DNA from 2 places in the Halomonas sp. H10-59 genome. Region 2 is predicted to be linked to the other one. Evidence: predicted binding sites of a transcription regulator. Region 2 holds the regulator's gene; the other holds the start of a gene.

Region 1 (7,751 bases), 850 kb from region 2:
TGCCCCACCCCGACCGAGACTAAAAGCCTAGCTTCATGCAAGCTGGATACGAAACGGGCAGCCCATGGGCTGCCCGTTCTGTGTCTGGCTATCGTGGCGCGAAAGGCCGAGCGATCAGATCCAGCCGCCCAGTTCGCGCTTGACGATATCGGCCAGCACCGCGATATGGTCGTCGCGATCGTTGAGGCACGGAATGTAGATGAAGTGCTCGCCGCCGGCCTCCATGAAGGCGTCGCGGATCTCTTCCTCGATCTCTTCCAAGGTCTCCACGCAGTCGGCGCTGAAGGCGGGGGACAGTACGGCGATTCTCTTGTGTCCCTGACGCGCCAGCTCCGCCACCTTGTCGACGGTGGCGGGGCCCACCCATTCTTCAGGCCCGAACTTGGACTGGAAGGCGGTAACCACTTCGTCCTCGGCCTGCCCCAGCCGTTCGCGCAGCAGTCGCGTGGTCTTCCTGCACTGACAGTAGTAGGGGTCGCCTTCCTCCAGAAAGCGCTTGGGTACGCCGTGATAGGACGCCACCACCACCGAAGGCTGGTGCGTCTCGTTCTCCAGGCGTTCGCTGACCGAGGCAGCCAGGGCCTCGATGTAGCCCGGCTCGTCGAAGTAGGCCGGCACCGTTCGCACCGATGGCTGCCACTTGCGCTTCATCAGCTGACGGAAGAACTGATCGCAGGCGGTGGCGGTAGTGGGCGAGCCGTACTGGGGATACAGCGGGAAGAACAGGATACGCCGACATCCCTTCTCCTCCAGCTCCTTGAGCGCCTTGTCGGTGGAAGGATTGCCGTAGCGCATGCCGAAGCTGACCTCGATCGAGTCCCCCAGCTCAGCGCGCAGCCGCGTCGACAGCTTCTCGCTCTGGCTTCTGGTGATGGTCAGCAATGGACTCTCGTCCTTGTCGGTGTTCCAGATGCTGCGATAGGCCGCCCCGGAAGCAAATGGCCGGCGACTCAGGATGATCAACTGCAGCAGTGGCTGCCAGAGCCAGCGCGGATAGTCGACCACCCGCTGGTCCGACAGAAATTCGCTGAGATAGCGGCGCATGGACCAGTAGTCGGTATCGTCCGGCGTACCCAGGTTGGCGACCAGCACGCCGATCTTTTCACGTGCGACGGCGGGGTGGTCGACCGGCGCCTGCTCCGGGCGATGGGCCTCCACCACTGAGGGGGGAACGGACTGATCCATGAAGGTGACTTCCTCTTGGTAGCGAATGCACAAAGCCTATCACCGGTGGGTATCAGGCTCGAATGAAGTGTTACTATGAAGAGGATTTGTACAATTTTTGGTGAACCCATGTCCAGATCCTTGATCCTGATCACCGGCGACCAGTTGAGCCTGGACCTCGGACTCTTGCAGACCACTGGCGACGACGACGTCGTCGCGCTGTGCGAGGTCGCCGAGGAAGGCCGCTACGTGCCGCATCATCCTCAGAAGATCGCCATGATGCTGTCGGCCATGCGCCACTTCGCCGCCACTCTTCGCGACAAGGGCTATCGCGTCCACTACAGCGCCCTCGATGATCCGGACAACGCCCATGGCCTGCTGGCGGAGGCGGAACGCCTCGCGCAAGCCTACGACTGTTCGCGGATTGTCACCACAAGGCCCGGCGAATGGCGGCTGCTGGATGCCATGGAGCGCCGCCAGGGCGGGATACCCTGGCAATGGGTCGAGGACGACCGCTTCTACTGCACGCCTGGTGAATTCGGCGACTGGTTGTCCCATCGCCGGCAGCCTCGCATGGAGGGCTTCTATCGACTGATGCGTCGCCGCACCGGCCTGCTGATGGAGGGCGATGAACCCATGGGCGGCCAGTGGAACTTCGACAAGGACAACCGACGGCCCCTGCCCCAGCACTACACGCTGCCCAAGCCTCCCCGCCACACCGTCGACGACATGACCCGTGAGGTGCTGACACTGGTGGAGGAACACTTCGATGAACACTTCGGTCGTCTGGATGGCTTCCACTGGCCGGTCACCCGACGCCAGGCGCTGGTCGATCTCAGACACTTCATCGATCACCTGCTGCCGAGCTTCGGTGACGTCCAGGACGCCATCAGCGACAGCGATCCCTTTCTCTTCCACTCGCGCCTGTCCGCTCCCATGAACCTTGGCCTGCTCAGCCCGAGAGAGGTCTGCGAGGCCGCCGAAACCGCTTATCTCGAGGGGCATGCACCGATCAATGCGGTGGAAGGTTTTATCCGCCAGATCCTCGGCTGGCGAGAGTACGTCAGGGGCATCTACTGGACCCGTATGCCGGACTACAAGGGCTATAACGCCTTGCAGGCCCGCAGGGGTCTGCCCCACTTCTACTGGAGCGGTGACACCGGCATGCGCTGTCTATCCCGCGCGATCGGCATGACCCGGGACAACGCCTACGCGCACCATATCCAGCGTCTGATGGTGACCGGCAACTTTGCTCTGCTGTGCGACGTCAGCCCCGAGGCCCTGTGCGACTGGTACCTGGCGGTCTACGCCGACGCCTGCGAATGGGTCGAATTGCCCAATACGCTTGGCATGGTGTTGCACGCCGACGGTGGACTGATGGGCTCGAAGCCCTACTGTGCGTCAGGCAAGTACATCGATCGGATGTCTGACCATTGCCGCCACTGTCGCTATGACGTGAAAAAGACCCTGGGCGAAGACGCCTGTCCCTTCAACAGCCTCTACTGGGACTTTCTCGAACGTCACGCCGACACCCTGGCGAGCAATCCTCGCATGAAGCTGATCTATGGCTCGCTGCGCCGCATGAGCGATGACAAGCGCAGCGCCATGCGCCGTCAGGCCACGTCCTTTCTCGACAACCTGGCATGCGAACCGAGCTACGGTCAGGGTCCCCACCGCGACGGCTATCGACCTCAGGGAGCATCTATATGAGCCCATTCGAGTCACTCGCCACACCGCTTGCGCTGTTTCATGATGGTCAGTGCCCACTATGCCGCAAGGAGATCGCCTGGCTGAGGCGGCATCCGCGCAGCCGGCTGATCCACTTTATCGATATCCGCGACGACGATTTTTGCGCCGAGGCCTGGGGCCAGCGCTTCGATGACATGCTGGGCAAGCTGCACCTGCGCGACGCCACAGGTCGCTGGTTCATCGGCATGGATGCCACTCGCGCATTGTACGCGACGCTGGGTCATCGCCGTTGGGTGCAGCTAAGCAGCGTACCCGGTTTGCGTGGACTGCTGAACATCGGCTATCTGGGCTTCGCCCGACTACGACCCTGGCTAACAGGGACTCATAGGAAGCGATAAGGCAGGTCGACACCGCCAAGGGCCCTGGCAGCTTGCGCCAGGGACTTGTTCGGTGAACGTGGGTACATCAGTGGCAAGGCAGAGACGGCGAGACTGCCGTCGAGAGGGTTCCAGCACCAGGGTGGTGTGGAACGATGTCACTCAAAACACCAGGGGCATACGTGAGGCCAGCGGTTCGGCATAGTGGGCCTCGCGACCGATCACCTCGTCGTGGGCCACGTGCTGGACCAGGTAGGCGCGGTGGATACCGGCACGCTTGAGCTCCAGGTAGACGTCGTCCAGCGAGCGGAACAACACCGGCTTGCCGCGGCGGCAGAGCATCTTGCGGGCACCTTCCACGTCTTCCAGTTCGACCTGGTAAAAACGGCTGCCGGCATGGCCGATCACGCGAATCTCGAAGTTGTCGTGGCGGCCGACAAAGGCCTTGAGATCATTAATTTCCATCGTATCTTTCGCCTCTTTTCATCCTGTCGCGACGGGGGTCCTGTGGCCCCCGCCCTCCTTATGTGACGACACTACGGCGACGAGCGTGCCGATGATATTTCGGCAGACCATGACGCTCGTTTCATTTCCCTGTGCCGCGCATGTGACTCTCTGATCATGGCACAGCCTGGGCCCTTCGGGTGACATTCCCGTGACGGTGTGAAGAATTTCTCTGATCTGGATACATATTGGCCGTTTCGCGCGCACAGCGGGTTAAACGACCTCCATGATCGCGGCGGAGAAAAGGGGGTCTTCAGCGGCAGGCAGCGCCTTTGCGGGAGGAAGTGGAGAGCTTGAAGGAGGGAAAACGAAGGCCCGCGACACGAATGCTCGCGGGCGACGGATCCGGCGGTGAGACTACTGGTAGTCGGAGGGATCGATGGCCTTGCCGAGGGAGTTGCGGTCGACCCAATTGCCGGCCTTGGTCTCCTTGTAGCGAAACACCACCTTGTCGCCGATCTGCACCGGCAGCTCGGAGTCTTCTGTCTGGTAGCTGTAGTCCACGCCGTCCACTACCAGGTGATAGCGATACAGATCGGGCATGCCGAGCCATTCCTTGAACGGGCCTTCCCTTTCCACCGAGGTCAATTCGCCACGGGCTTCCAGCTTGGGCGCGCGACGGCGATTGCCGCGTCGAAATCCGCCTGCCATGTCAGGTCTCCTTCACTGTGTCTGTCGAAATCGCAAGGGGCGGCATTATACGAGCCCGTCGGTCAGGCTCAAGCACGTTTATTCGCCGAAGGTATCACCGTAGCTGTCCGGCGCCAGATCCTCGAAGCGGGTGTACTTGCCGATAAAGGCCATGTGCACCGTCCCGATGGGACCATTACGTTGCTTGCCGATGATGAATTCGGCGAGCCCCTTGTTGTCGGGATTATCCGGGTTGTAGACCTCATCACGATAGACGAAACCGATCAGGTCGGCGTCCTGCTCGATGGCCCCGGATTCACGCAGGTCCGACATCACCGGACGCTTGTTGGGGCGCTGCTCCAGCGAGCGGTTGAGCTGCGACAGCGCAATCACCGGGCAGCCGAACTCCTTGGCAAGCCCCTTGAGCGAGCGCGAGATCTCCGAAATCTCGCCGGTACGGTTGTCACCGAACCCCGGCACCTGCATCAACTGCAGGTAGTCGATCATGATCATCGCCAGGTTGCCGTGCTCGCGCACCACGCGACGCACCCGTGAGCGCATCTCGTTGGGCGACAGCGCAGCGGTGTCATCGATGAACAGTTGCTTGTCCTTGAGCAGGTTGACCGCCGAGGTCAACCTCGGCCAGTCCTCGTCCTCGAGCTGACCGGAGCGCACTCGGGTCTGGTCGATACGCCCGAGTGACGACAGCATGCGCAGCATGATCGAGTCCGCCGGCATCTCCATGGAGAACACCATCACCGGCTTGTCGCTGGACACCACCGCGTGCTCCACCAGGTTCATGGCGAAGGTGGTCTTGCCCATGGACGGGCGGCCGGCGACGATCACCAGGTCGGAGGGCTGCAGCCCGGAGGTCATGTCATCGAGATCGCGAAAGCCGGTCGACAGGCCGGTCATCTCGCCTTTCATGTTGAACAGCTCGTCGATGCGATCGACGGCCTTGGTCAGCAGTTCGCTCATGCCGATGGGGCCGCCGGCCTTGGGGCGATCCTCGCTGATCTGGAACACCAGCCGCTCGGCCTCGTTGACCAGCTCATCGGCAGGACGCCCATTGGGGCTGAAGGCGCCGTCGGCGATCTGGTTGGCCGCCTGGATCAGCTTTCTCAGGGTGGCGCGTTCGCGCACGATGTCGCCATAGGCGCGGATATTGCTGGCCGAGGGAGTGTTGCGGGCCAGCTCCGCCAGGTAGGCGAGCCCGCCCACGGTGTCGAGCTGGTCGCGCCCCTCCAGGGCCTCGGACAGGGTCACCACGTCCAGCGGACGGCTCGACTCGGCCAGCGCCACCATGGCGTTGAACACCAGGCGATGCTCGTAGCGATAGAAGTCGTCGGCCACCAGCCGGTCGGCGATATTGTCCCAGGCCTGATTGTCGAGCATCAGGCCACCCAGCACCGACTGCTCGGCCTCCACCGAGTGCGGCGGAACCTTCAGCGCCGCGGCTTCACGATCGATGGTCTGGACGTCACTCATGCGCTTGTCTCTTCGCTGTTGTTCACGGCGCCATGCCACTGGATCCAGGCTGTGTCCGAAAAGTCGACGAGCGCAGCCACTCTCCAGACAAGCCTTAGTCTACCCGAAGCCGGGTCCGTCGCACGATCACCCGTGCGGGCGATCGCGAGCCACAAAAAAGGGCGCGGGATGTGACTCCCGCGCCCTTGCCACTGCCGTGGGAGACGACCTTACTCGGCCACCACCACCACGCGCACGGTGGCGTCGACGTCGGCATGCAGGTGCAGCACGATGTCGTATTCGCCGGTCTGGCGGATCGGGCCTTCCGGCATGCGGACTTCGCTCTTGGCGACGTCGATACCGGCGCTGGAGATCGCCTCGGCCAGGTCACGCGGACCGATGGAACCGAACAGCTTGCCTTCGTCGCCAGACTTGGCGACCAGAGACAGCTCGATGTCGTTGAGCTGCTCGGCGCGAGCTTCGGCTTCGGCCTTGCGCTCGGCGGCCTGAGCTTCGAGCTCGGCACGCTGGGCTTCAAAGGCAGCGATGTTGTCCTTGGTGGCCGGCACGGCGAGACCGTAGGGCACCAGGTAGTTGCGGCCGTAACCAGGCTTGACGGTGACCTTGTCACCGAGACCGCCCAGCTTGCCAATGTTGTCGAGCAGAATGACTTCCATCTCGTAAACCTCTATGTCAGTTGTTGTGACCCAGACGCCCGCGGAAGTCCGCGAAGGTATCGATCAGGGCCACAACCAGCACGATGAGAATCATGGGCCAGGTGGTGATCAGCAGCAGATAGAACGCGACCAGCCACAACCCGTTCATTCCCTTACGTCCAACTACACCATGTGTCAGGCCGATGCCGGCCATCAGCAGCGGAATCCAGGCCAGCATGCCGATCCCGGGGAGACCCAGCAGGGTGCCGGCGATCACCAGCACCACCAACAGGATCAGCTCCCTCGGGGTGAGCCGCAGGGCGTGGAACTCTTCCCGGAAACCTCCCGGGTTGTAGAGCCCCGCCTGCCAGCTGCGTGCCAGGGCCAGACAGGCCACCGCAGCGAGCATCACCACCAGACCGGTGACACCGCTGATGACCAGCTCGGCCAGCCGACTGGCGTCGACCCCCTGGGCAGCCAGCTCGTCGAGCATGGCCGCCACCTCGGAGGAACTCTGGCGCAGCTGCTCCAGCATCAGGGCGGTGTCTGCCTTGGGCAGGAACACCCCCAACTGGATCATCGCAGCGCCGGCCAGCGACCCCAGGATCAGCGCCTCGCCCCAGCGCATGCGGGAGCGCAGCACGATGGCCATCAACAGCGCCAGCAGGGTGGTCGCCAGAGGGATCGGATCTCCCTGGGTCCACCACCAGCCTGCCGGCACCGCCGCAGCGGCGATCACCGGCATCGCCGGTGCCATGCCCTTGCGCAAGGTCACCAGAGCGGCAATCGCCGCCCCGAACCAGAACAGCCAGGGCACCGCAGACGCCACCAGCGCGACCAGAGTCGCCTGGGGCATGCCTTTCATCGACCATCGGGCGACGGGCAGCATCGGCGACGACTTACTGGTGGCTGTCGGTGTAAGGCAGCAGGGCCAGGTAGCGTGCGCGCTTGATCGCGGTGGACAGCTGGCGCTGGTAACGGGCCTTGGTACCGGTGATGCGGCTGGGAACGATCTTGCCGGTCTCGGTGATGTAGGCCTTGAGCGTGTCCAGATCCTTGTAGTCGATCTGCTTCACGCCTTCAGCGGTGAAACGGCAAAACTTGCGGCGACGGAAAAAGCGTGCCATGGAAAGACTCCTTATACGTGCGTTGCAGAGCTAGTGATGCGCGGCTCAGGCGGATTCAGCGGTGCGCGGCTTTTCTTCGCGACGGGCACGCTTCTCTTCCACCGGCTTCATCATCGGAGACGCTTCGGTGATGGCTT
Region 2 (7,751 bases):
TCCTGAGCTGGATTCCGGTGGTCAACCTGATCGCGCCGCTGTTGTGGGCAGCCTTCAGCGCCTGGGTCATGGCGATCACCTACCTCGACTACCCGATGGATAACAACAAGGTCAGCTTCGCCGATATGCGCAAGCGCCTGTCGGCGCGCTGGTGGCCGAGTCTCAGCTTCGGTGGCCTGGTGACCTTGATCACCTGGATCCCGCTGGCCAACCTGTTTCTGATCCCCGGGGCCGTGGCCGGCGCGGTGCTGATGTGGGATCAGCACTATCGGCAGTTGCCGGTGGTTCGGCGTTGAGAGGCACTTCCTGTGGACGTATGGCGTTGAGCAGCACTGTCGGTGCTGCCGATAATGGTGCGGCGTCAAAAGGGGATAGCAGGGAGTGGCCATGACGGCGCTGTTGCCAAGTCTTTTGCTCTATATCGCGGCGGCGCTGGCCGAGATCGCCGGCTGCTTTGCGGTGTGGCGCTGGTGGCGAGATGACGCCTCGGCATGGTGGCTGCTGCCCGCGGTGGCGAGTCTGGTGGCCTTCGCCTGGCTGCTCAGTCAGATCGATGCCGACTACGCCGGGCGTGCCTTTGCCGCTTACGGGGGCGTCTACATCGTGGCGTCGCTGGGCTGGCTGTGGTGGGTCGAGCAGCGCCTGCCGGATCGCTGGGACCTGATCGGGGGAGTGCTGTGTCTGGTGGGTGCCGCGGTCATCCTGCTGGGGCCCAGGAGCTGATGGGAGCACGCCCTGTTCGTCCTGGCGGGGCCTAGGCGCTGTCCGAAAAGTCGACGAGCGAAGGTTAGACAAGGCAAAAATCGGTGAGAAAGCGCAGTTTACGGGGTGTAAATGAGCATGTTGATCCGATTTTTAACGCCGTATTACCGAGCGCAGGCACTTTTCAGACAAGCCCTAGTGCACAGCGCCGGCGCGGCCGAGCGCCACCGGGTCGGCCGCTGCCAGCCGGCTCGAGGGAAAGATGCAGCGGAAGGTTGCGCCCCCGCCGAGTCGGGAGTCGATATCCAGGCGTGCCTCGTGGCGCAGCAGCACATGCTTGACGATGGCAAGCCCCAGGCCGGTACCACCGGTGGCGGTGCTGCGGCCCTTGTCGACCCGGTAGAAGCGTTCGGTAAGGCGTGGCAGGTGCCTCGGATCGATGCCTTCGCCGTCGTCTTCCACCTCGAGGCAGGCGCCTTCGCCGTAGGCACGCCAGCGTAGCGTGATATGGGCGCCGTCACCGGCGTAGCGCACCGCATTGAAGGCCAGGTTGGAGACCGCGCTGTGCATCTCCTTCTCGCTGCCGGTGAGACTGCGCGATTCTTCGACGACGACCTCGATCTGCTGGCGGCCGCCTGACAATGCCTCGGCGTCGCGCTTGACCGCCTGCAGCAGGGTGGTGGGGTCGAGGCGAACGTGGTCGCTGCCGCCCTGGTCGTTCTCGAGTCGTGACAGCAGCAGCAGGTCGTTGACCAGATTCTGCATGCGGCGCGTCTGGCTCTGCATCTGGGCGACCCCCTTGCCCAGGCGTTCCGGCAGCATGCCGGCCATGTCGCTGTAGGTCTCCAGGTAGCCGGTCAGCACGGTCAACGGCGTGCGCAGCTCGTGGGAGACGTTGGCGACGAAGTCGCGGCGCATCTGTTCCAGGCGATGCAGACGGGTGATATCGCGGGCCATGACCAGGCGTTCATCGTCACCGTACAGGGTGATCTGGAACTGCAGGATCATGTTCTCGTCGATGGGGGAGGGCAGGCTCAGAGGTTCGCGGTAGTCACGGGCATTGAAGTAGCCGACGAAGCGCGGGTCGCGCAGCAGGTTGGTGATGTGCTGGCCGCGGTCCAGCGCCGGCTTCAGGCCGAGCATGCGCTCGGCGGAGCTGTTCCACCACTCCAGGTCGCCGTGGCGATCGAGCATCACCACGCTGTCGCGCATTGCCTCGGACGATTCCTGGATACGCTGCAGGGTCGAGCGCAGGCGGCGCTGGGTGATCCGCTGGCCTTTCTGGTAGCGATAGAGGCGATCGAACAGCTCGCCCCACAGGCCACTGGCGGTGGGAGGTTCCTGCTGGGGGCGGTGGGTCAGCCAGTCGTGCATCGCGTGCAGGTTGCGCAGGTGATAGCTGAGCCCAAGCGCCAGGCCCAGGCCGATGCCTACGCTGGACAGCGAGAAGGGCCAGCCCAGCAAGGCGCCGAGACCCACCAGCACGGCCAGGCGCCAGACTTCTCGTCTCCACAGACGACCCACGTCAGTTCTCGGCTCCGTTCACCTCATCCCTCCTGGTGCTGCGTTGCGTCGATGGCTCGCTCAGACCTTGGCCGAAAAGCGATAACCGGTACCGCGTACGGTCTGGATCAGTTGCTGATGGGGTTCCCCCAGGGCCTTGCGCAGGCGGCGGATATGCACGTCGACGGTACGTTCTTCCACGTAGACGTTGCCACCCCAGACCTGATCGAGCAACTGGCCACGGGTGTAGGCGCGCTCCTGGTGGGTCATGAAGAACTGCAGCAGGCGATATTCGGTGGGGCCCATGTCCAGTGACTTGCCGTCGACGCTGACGCGATGGCTGACCGGGTCGAGCTTGAGGCCTTCCACCTCCACCGGGTCTTCGACGCCCCGCGGAGTGGCGCGTCGCAGCACGGCCTTGAGTCGGGCCACCAGTTCTCGCGGCGAGAATGGCTTGGTGATGTAGTCGTCGGCGCCGGCTTCGAGGCCCTGGATCTTGTTGTCCTCCTCACCCTTGGCGGTGAGCAGGATGATCGGCAGCTCTGCGGTGGTTTCCTCGCGCTTGAGCCGGCGGGCCAGTTCGATGCCGCTGGTGCCCGGCATCATCCAGTCCAGCAGCAGCAGGTCGGGCTGGTCATCGACGATGATGGCGTGGGCGGCCTGAGCATTGTCCGCCTCGAGCACCCGGTAGTCGGCCATTTCCAGCGCCACCGCGATCATTTCGCGGATCGGGGCTTCGTCATCGACGATCAGTACGGTCTTGGCGGTCATCCCGGGAGCCTCTTGGTCAGGGTCTTACACTCGACGGTGACAAATGACACCACGTCAATGTGACAATTAGATGACATTGTATCCATTGTCGAGCGACCGAGACGGGCATTTCCCTCACCCGAGGGAGGGATAGAGGCTCAGTCCGAGTCCGGCGAACAGCAATAGGCCCGACCAGTGGTTGTTGAGAAAGGCCTGGAAGCAACGGTCGCGGTCACGGCTCTTGATCAGCCGCTGCTGGTGGACAAAGGTCGCGCCCATGGCCAGCCAGCCGAGCCAGTAGAAGCCGCCCAGCGCCAGCAGGCTGCCGGCCCAGGCCAGCAGCCCCAGGGTAGCCAGCTGCAACAGCGCAATGATGCGGGTGTCCCAGCGGCCGAACAGTACCGCGGTGGACTTGATGCCGATCTTGAGGTCGTCGTCGCGGTCGACCATGGCGTATTCGGTGTCGTAGGCCACCGTCCACAGCACGTTGGCGGTAAACAGCAGCCAGGCGACCATCGGGACTTCGCCGAGCACCGCGCCGAAGGCCATCGGTATGGCCCAGGAGAAGGCCGCGCCCAGCACCACCTGGGGGAAGTGGGTGTAGCGCTTCATGAAGGGATAGCTGGCGGCCAGCACCGCTCCGATCAACGACAGCCACACGGTAAAGCCGTTGGTCAGCCAGACCAGCGCGAAGGCCGATCCCAGCAGGCACACGAACAGCACCTTGGCCTCCCGCTCACTGATGCGGCCGGTGGCCAGCGGTCGGTTCTTGGTGCGTTTGACGTGGCCATCGAAGTGGCGATCGGCGTAGTCGTTGACCACGCAGCCCGCCGCCCGCATCAGGTAGACGCCGGCGACGAAGATCAGCAGGGTGTCACGGGCCGGAATACCCTCGGAGGCCACCCAAAGCGCCCACAGGGTCGGCCACATCAACAGCCAGGTACCGATGGGGCGGTCCAGACGCATCAGCGCCAGAAAGTCGGGAATTCGGTTCAGGTATCCAGGGGGACGCAGCAGCGAACGATCCATCGGTCTCTCTCATGCTCTGGCGCAGGTCAGGCGAAAATGAGGCGTAAGCCGGGCAAAAGTCGCTTCTCGGAGAAACATCGCCGAGAAGCCTTGGCGCAGCCTAGCGCGAGCCGACGGCCATGACCAGCAAGGCGAGCCCAGCCAGGCTCGACCGGCACGACAAGACCAGCAGGCCATCATCATCCGTACAGGGCTTCGGCGGGCTACCGTCAGCCCACGCCATGGTTGGCGCCTCGGTGTCCGAAGCGGGCGACGACAGGGAGTCAGCCGGTGGCAGAGGCCGGCAGCGACAACGCCCGGCCCATGGCCGGCATAAAGCTCTCCTGCACCAGCAGCACCCAGCCGCTGTGACGAAATACCGAGCGGCGTTGCCACAGCCCGGTATAGCCGTGGATCGGCCTGGTGTTACGGCCGATCTGAATGGCGCTGCGCTCGAGGTCGGGCTGGCGAAACAGCCAGCTGCCGAGAGAGGTCTCGCCGAGGCCTTCGAAGGGAGCGTCGTGACGCTCGACGATCGGCGCCACGCTGCGCGCCACCACCCAGGGCTCCTCGTCCACGCACAGGGCGACCTCGCGCAGCCAGGCCTGCTCGTCGCTGGCCAGACCCAGCACGTGGGCCTCGTCAGGCCACGGCAGTCCCTTGGCCTCCGCCAGCAGGCGTACGCGAAAGTGCCCGGCGCCTGCCGCCTCGATCAGGCGTTCTGTCAGGGAGTCCCGCGAGGCCAGCCAGGCGTGCCAGTCAGCGGGCACCGCGATGCCACCGGAGGCCAGCGACACCCAGCCGGGGTCGACGATATCGGCCGCGTCGGCATTCGGCGAAGAGGCTGTGGCTGGCGCGGGATTACCCGGTCCGGACCCCGAGCGCTCCCCCAGGGAGCGGAATGTGGAAGGAAGCTGTGTCATGCGGCCTCGGCAGGGCTGTCGTCACCGGAGGCGGTGCTCCGGTCGGTCGGCGCATAGTGTACCATGTGGCCCAGCACTCACCCGCTGGTGTGGCCCCGTGCGGGCCGGCCCAGCTTCAACAGCGACCGCCCGGCGGTCGTCGGCAGAGTCGAAGGAAGCGATGCAAGGACCCTTGACCATCATCGGTACCGGCATGGCGGGCATAGGCCTGGCACGCCAGGTGCGGGCGCTGGACGCCCACCGACCGATCACCCTGATCAGCGCCGACTCAGGCGATGACTATTCCAAACCGCTGCTGTCCACCGGCTTCGCCAAGGGCCTGGCGGCGGACCGGCTGGCCGCGCGCTCGGCGCTGGAACTGGCCGATCAACTGGGCGCGGTGGTACGTCCCCACACCAGGGTCGATGCCATCGATCTGGCGTCGCGCACCCTGAGCCTGGGCCAGGAACGCCTGCCCTGGTCGGATCTGGTGATTGCCACCGGTGCCAGCCCCGTGGCGCCCTTCGAGATTCCCGATGCTCTGGCCGGACGGGTGTTCTCGATCAATGATCTCGACGACTATCGGCGTTTTTCGGCAGGCCTCGAGGCGCTGGGGCGCCCGGCTCGGGTGGCCATCGTCGGCCTCGGACTGGTCGGCTGTGAATTTGCCAACGATCTGCACGCCGGTGGTCATCGCGTCTGCCTGGTCGGCCCTGAACCCTCGTTGCTGCCCAGGTTGCTGCCCCGGCGACTGGGTCAGACCCTGAGCCAGGCCTTCATCGAGGCCGGCATCGACGTCATCCATGGCCGTCTGGTGAGCAGGCTCGAAGGTGCCGGTGGTGACATCGGTGTGCACCTCGACGACGGCCATGAGCTGGAGGCGGATATGGTGCTGGTGGCCACCGGCCTGAAGCCGCGCTCTCGGCTGGCGCGAGAGGCCGGTATCGCGACAAATGGTGATGCTATCGTCGTCGATCGCTACCTTAAAAGCTCCGATCCTCGTGTTCATGCGCTGGGTGATGTGGCCTCGGTGGATGGCGTCAATGCCATGTACGTGCAGCCGCTGCAGGCTTCGGCCAAGGCGCTGGCCGCGACCCTGTGCGGTCGTCCCACCCAGGTGCGTTACGGGCCCTGGCCGGTGCTGGTCAAGACGCCGCTGCTGCCGGTGGTGGCGCTGCCGCCGATGACCGACAAGGTGCATTGGCGAATCGAGGCCGACGGCGAGGATATCAGCGCCCTGGCCGAGGATGACGAAGGGCGTCTGCAGGGCTTTGCGTTGACGGGAAAATGCGTTCGTCGGAAAGTCGAACTGGCGCGGGCGGCACCGCCGTTGCTAGGCTAGGTTCGTCAACGGCGCGGGTTGTACGCGATGCAGCCGTCGTTGAAGGTGCCACCGAGGCAGGGCAATTCTATCGGGGACGACCGCCACGACGTGTGGCTGGCCGGTGTCGTATCGCCGGTTTCGTACCGATGGAAGAGGCAAGGTCCCGTCGGCGGTGGCTCTCGCTAGTCGAAAGACAGTCAGGAAGCGCTGAGCGCACCGTGATGTTCATCGTCGTGGTCAACGATCCTGTTGTCACGGCGCAGGGCCGGGGACTGCCCGTGTGGACACTCGGACAGTGTTTCCATAACAATGATGCCGGTGTCACGGCACCGGAGTATCAAGCCAAACTCAGGAGGGCTGTATGCGCAAGCCAGAACTCGCCGCGGCGATTGCCGAGCGTGCCGATCTATCCAAGGACAAGGCCAGCCAGGTGTTGAACGTCATCCTCGACGAAATCACCGGTAGCGTGTCTTCCGGCCAGGACGTGTCGTTGATCGGCTTCGGCACCTTCACCGTGCGCGAGCGTGCCGCCCGCACCGGCAAGAACCCTCAGACGGGCCAGCCGCTGAAGATTCCCGCCAGCAAGACAGTCGCCTTCAAGCCCGGCAAGGGGCTCAAGGACGCAGTCGCCCGCTGAGGTGACGACTACCACCGCCTGTCCTCCAGGCGGTGGATCGATATCGCGGCCCGGTAGCGGGCCGCGCCTACCCGTCGACCGGTGAGGCAACATGACCCTGAGACTGATGCTGTGGCTGCTGGGCGTCATGCTCAAGCGGGCCTTCAAGCGCAAGGCGCGATTCCGCGAACGTCTGCAAGACCGGGGTGGGCTCGACTGGGGCATCGCCACCGAAGATCTGTCCATCGCGCGCCACTATCGCATGCGTCCCACGGGGATCGAGAGTCAGCGCGGACTGCCGGTGGATCTCGATCTGGAACTACGCTTCCAGGACAGTCAGACCGCGATCAAGGTACTCCGGCGCCCCTCCCAGCGCACCTTCCTCGATGCCATGATGGCCGGCCAGCTGCGACTGGTGGGCGACGCCCAGGATCTTGATCGGCTGCAGCGCCTGCTCAAGCACCTGTGAGGCACACCTGATTCATACCCGGCCCACGCCTGGCCCACACCCGGTTCACACCTGGCCATAGCGGCCGGCTTCCTCGCCCAGCCAGCGCCTGATCAGTGGCCTGCTGGCCTCCGCTGCCTGCTCGAGCAGGGCATCGGCCAGTGGAGTGATGCGCGGCAACAGGTCGGCATCACGCTCCAGGTCGGCGATCTTCATCTGGGCCAGCCCCGTCTGGCGGGTGCCCAGCACCTCTCCGGGGCCACGAATCTCGAGGTCCCGCTCGGCGATGCGGAAGCCGTCGGTGGTCTCGCGCATGACCGACAGGCGCTGTTTGGAGGACTCCGACAGCGGCGGATGGTAGAGCAGCACGCAGTAGCTCTCGGTACTGCCGCGCCCCACCCGGCCACGCAGCTGATGCAGCTGCGATAGCCCCAGACGTTCGGGGTTCTCGATGATCATCAGGCTGGCGTTGGGCACGTCGACACCGACCTCGATGAC

Evidence for each region. Region 2 encodes PhoB, which activates phosphate uptake and scavenging genes when phosphate is short. Its sites were predicted from a motif close to TGTCATANNNNTGTCANA; they were not measured.
Region 1: NFG57_RS03590 (DUF6482 family protein) is a predicted target of PhoB. The motif match lies at 3,874-3,891, and genes of this name have one in related genera.

The regions. Positions count from the first base shown of each region.
Region 1 is NZ_CP098828.1:777,564-785,314, reverse strand. It holds gene NFG57_RS03610 (Na+/H+ antiporter subunit G) at 1-23, shown strand, start outside; gene hemH (ferrochelatase) at 115-1,185, opposite strand; gene NFG57_RS03600 (cryptochrome/photolyase family protein) at 1,294-2,874, shown strand; gene NFG57_RS03595 (DUF393 domain-containing protein) at 2,871-3,251, shown strand; gene NFG57_RS03590 (DUF6482 family protein) at 3,393-3,695, opposite strand; gene NFG57_RS03585 (hypothetical protein) at 4,092-4,385, opposite strand; gene dnaB (replicative DNA helicase) at 4,464-5,852, opposite strand; gene rplI (50S ribosomal protein L9) at 6,062-6,508, opposite strand; gene NFG57_RS03570 (hypothetical protein) at 6,525-7,376, opposite strand; gene rpsR (30S ribosomal protein S18) at 7,387-7,614, opposite strand; gene rpsF (30S ribosomal protein S6) at 7,660-7,751, opposite strand, start outside.
Region 2 is NZ_CP098828.1:4,709,171-4,716,921, reverse strand. It holds gene cysZ (sulfate transporter CysZ) at 1-296, shown strand, start outside; gene NFG57_RS20540 (YnfA family protein) at 388-723, shown strand; gene phoR (phosphate regulon sensor histidine kinase PhoR) at 898-2,226, opposite strand; gene phoB (phosphate regulon transcriptional regulator PhoB) at 2,287-2,976, opposite strand; gene ubiA (4-hydroxybenzoate octaprenyltransferase) at 3,091-3,984, opposite strand; gene NFG57_RS20520 (chorismate lyase) at 4,248-4,886, opposite strand; gene NFG57_RS20515 (FAD-dependent oxidoreductase) at 5,047-6,207, shown strand; gene NFG57_RS20510 (HU family DNA-binding protein) at 6,551-6,826, shown strand; gene NFG57_RS20505 (hypothetical protein) at 6,918-7,274, shown strand; gene recG (ATP-dependent DNA helicase RecG) at 7,320-7,751, opposite strand, start outside.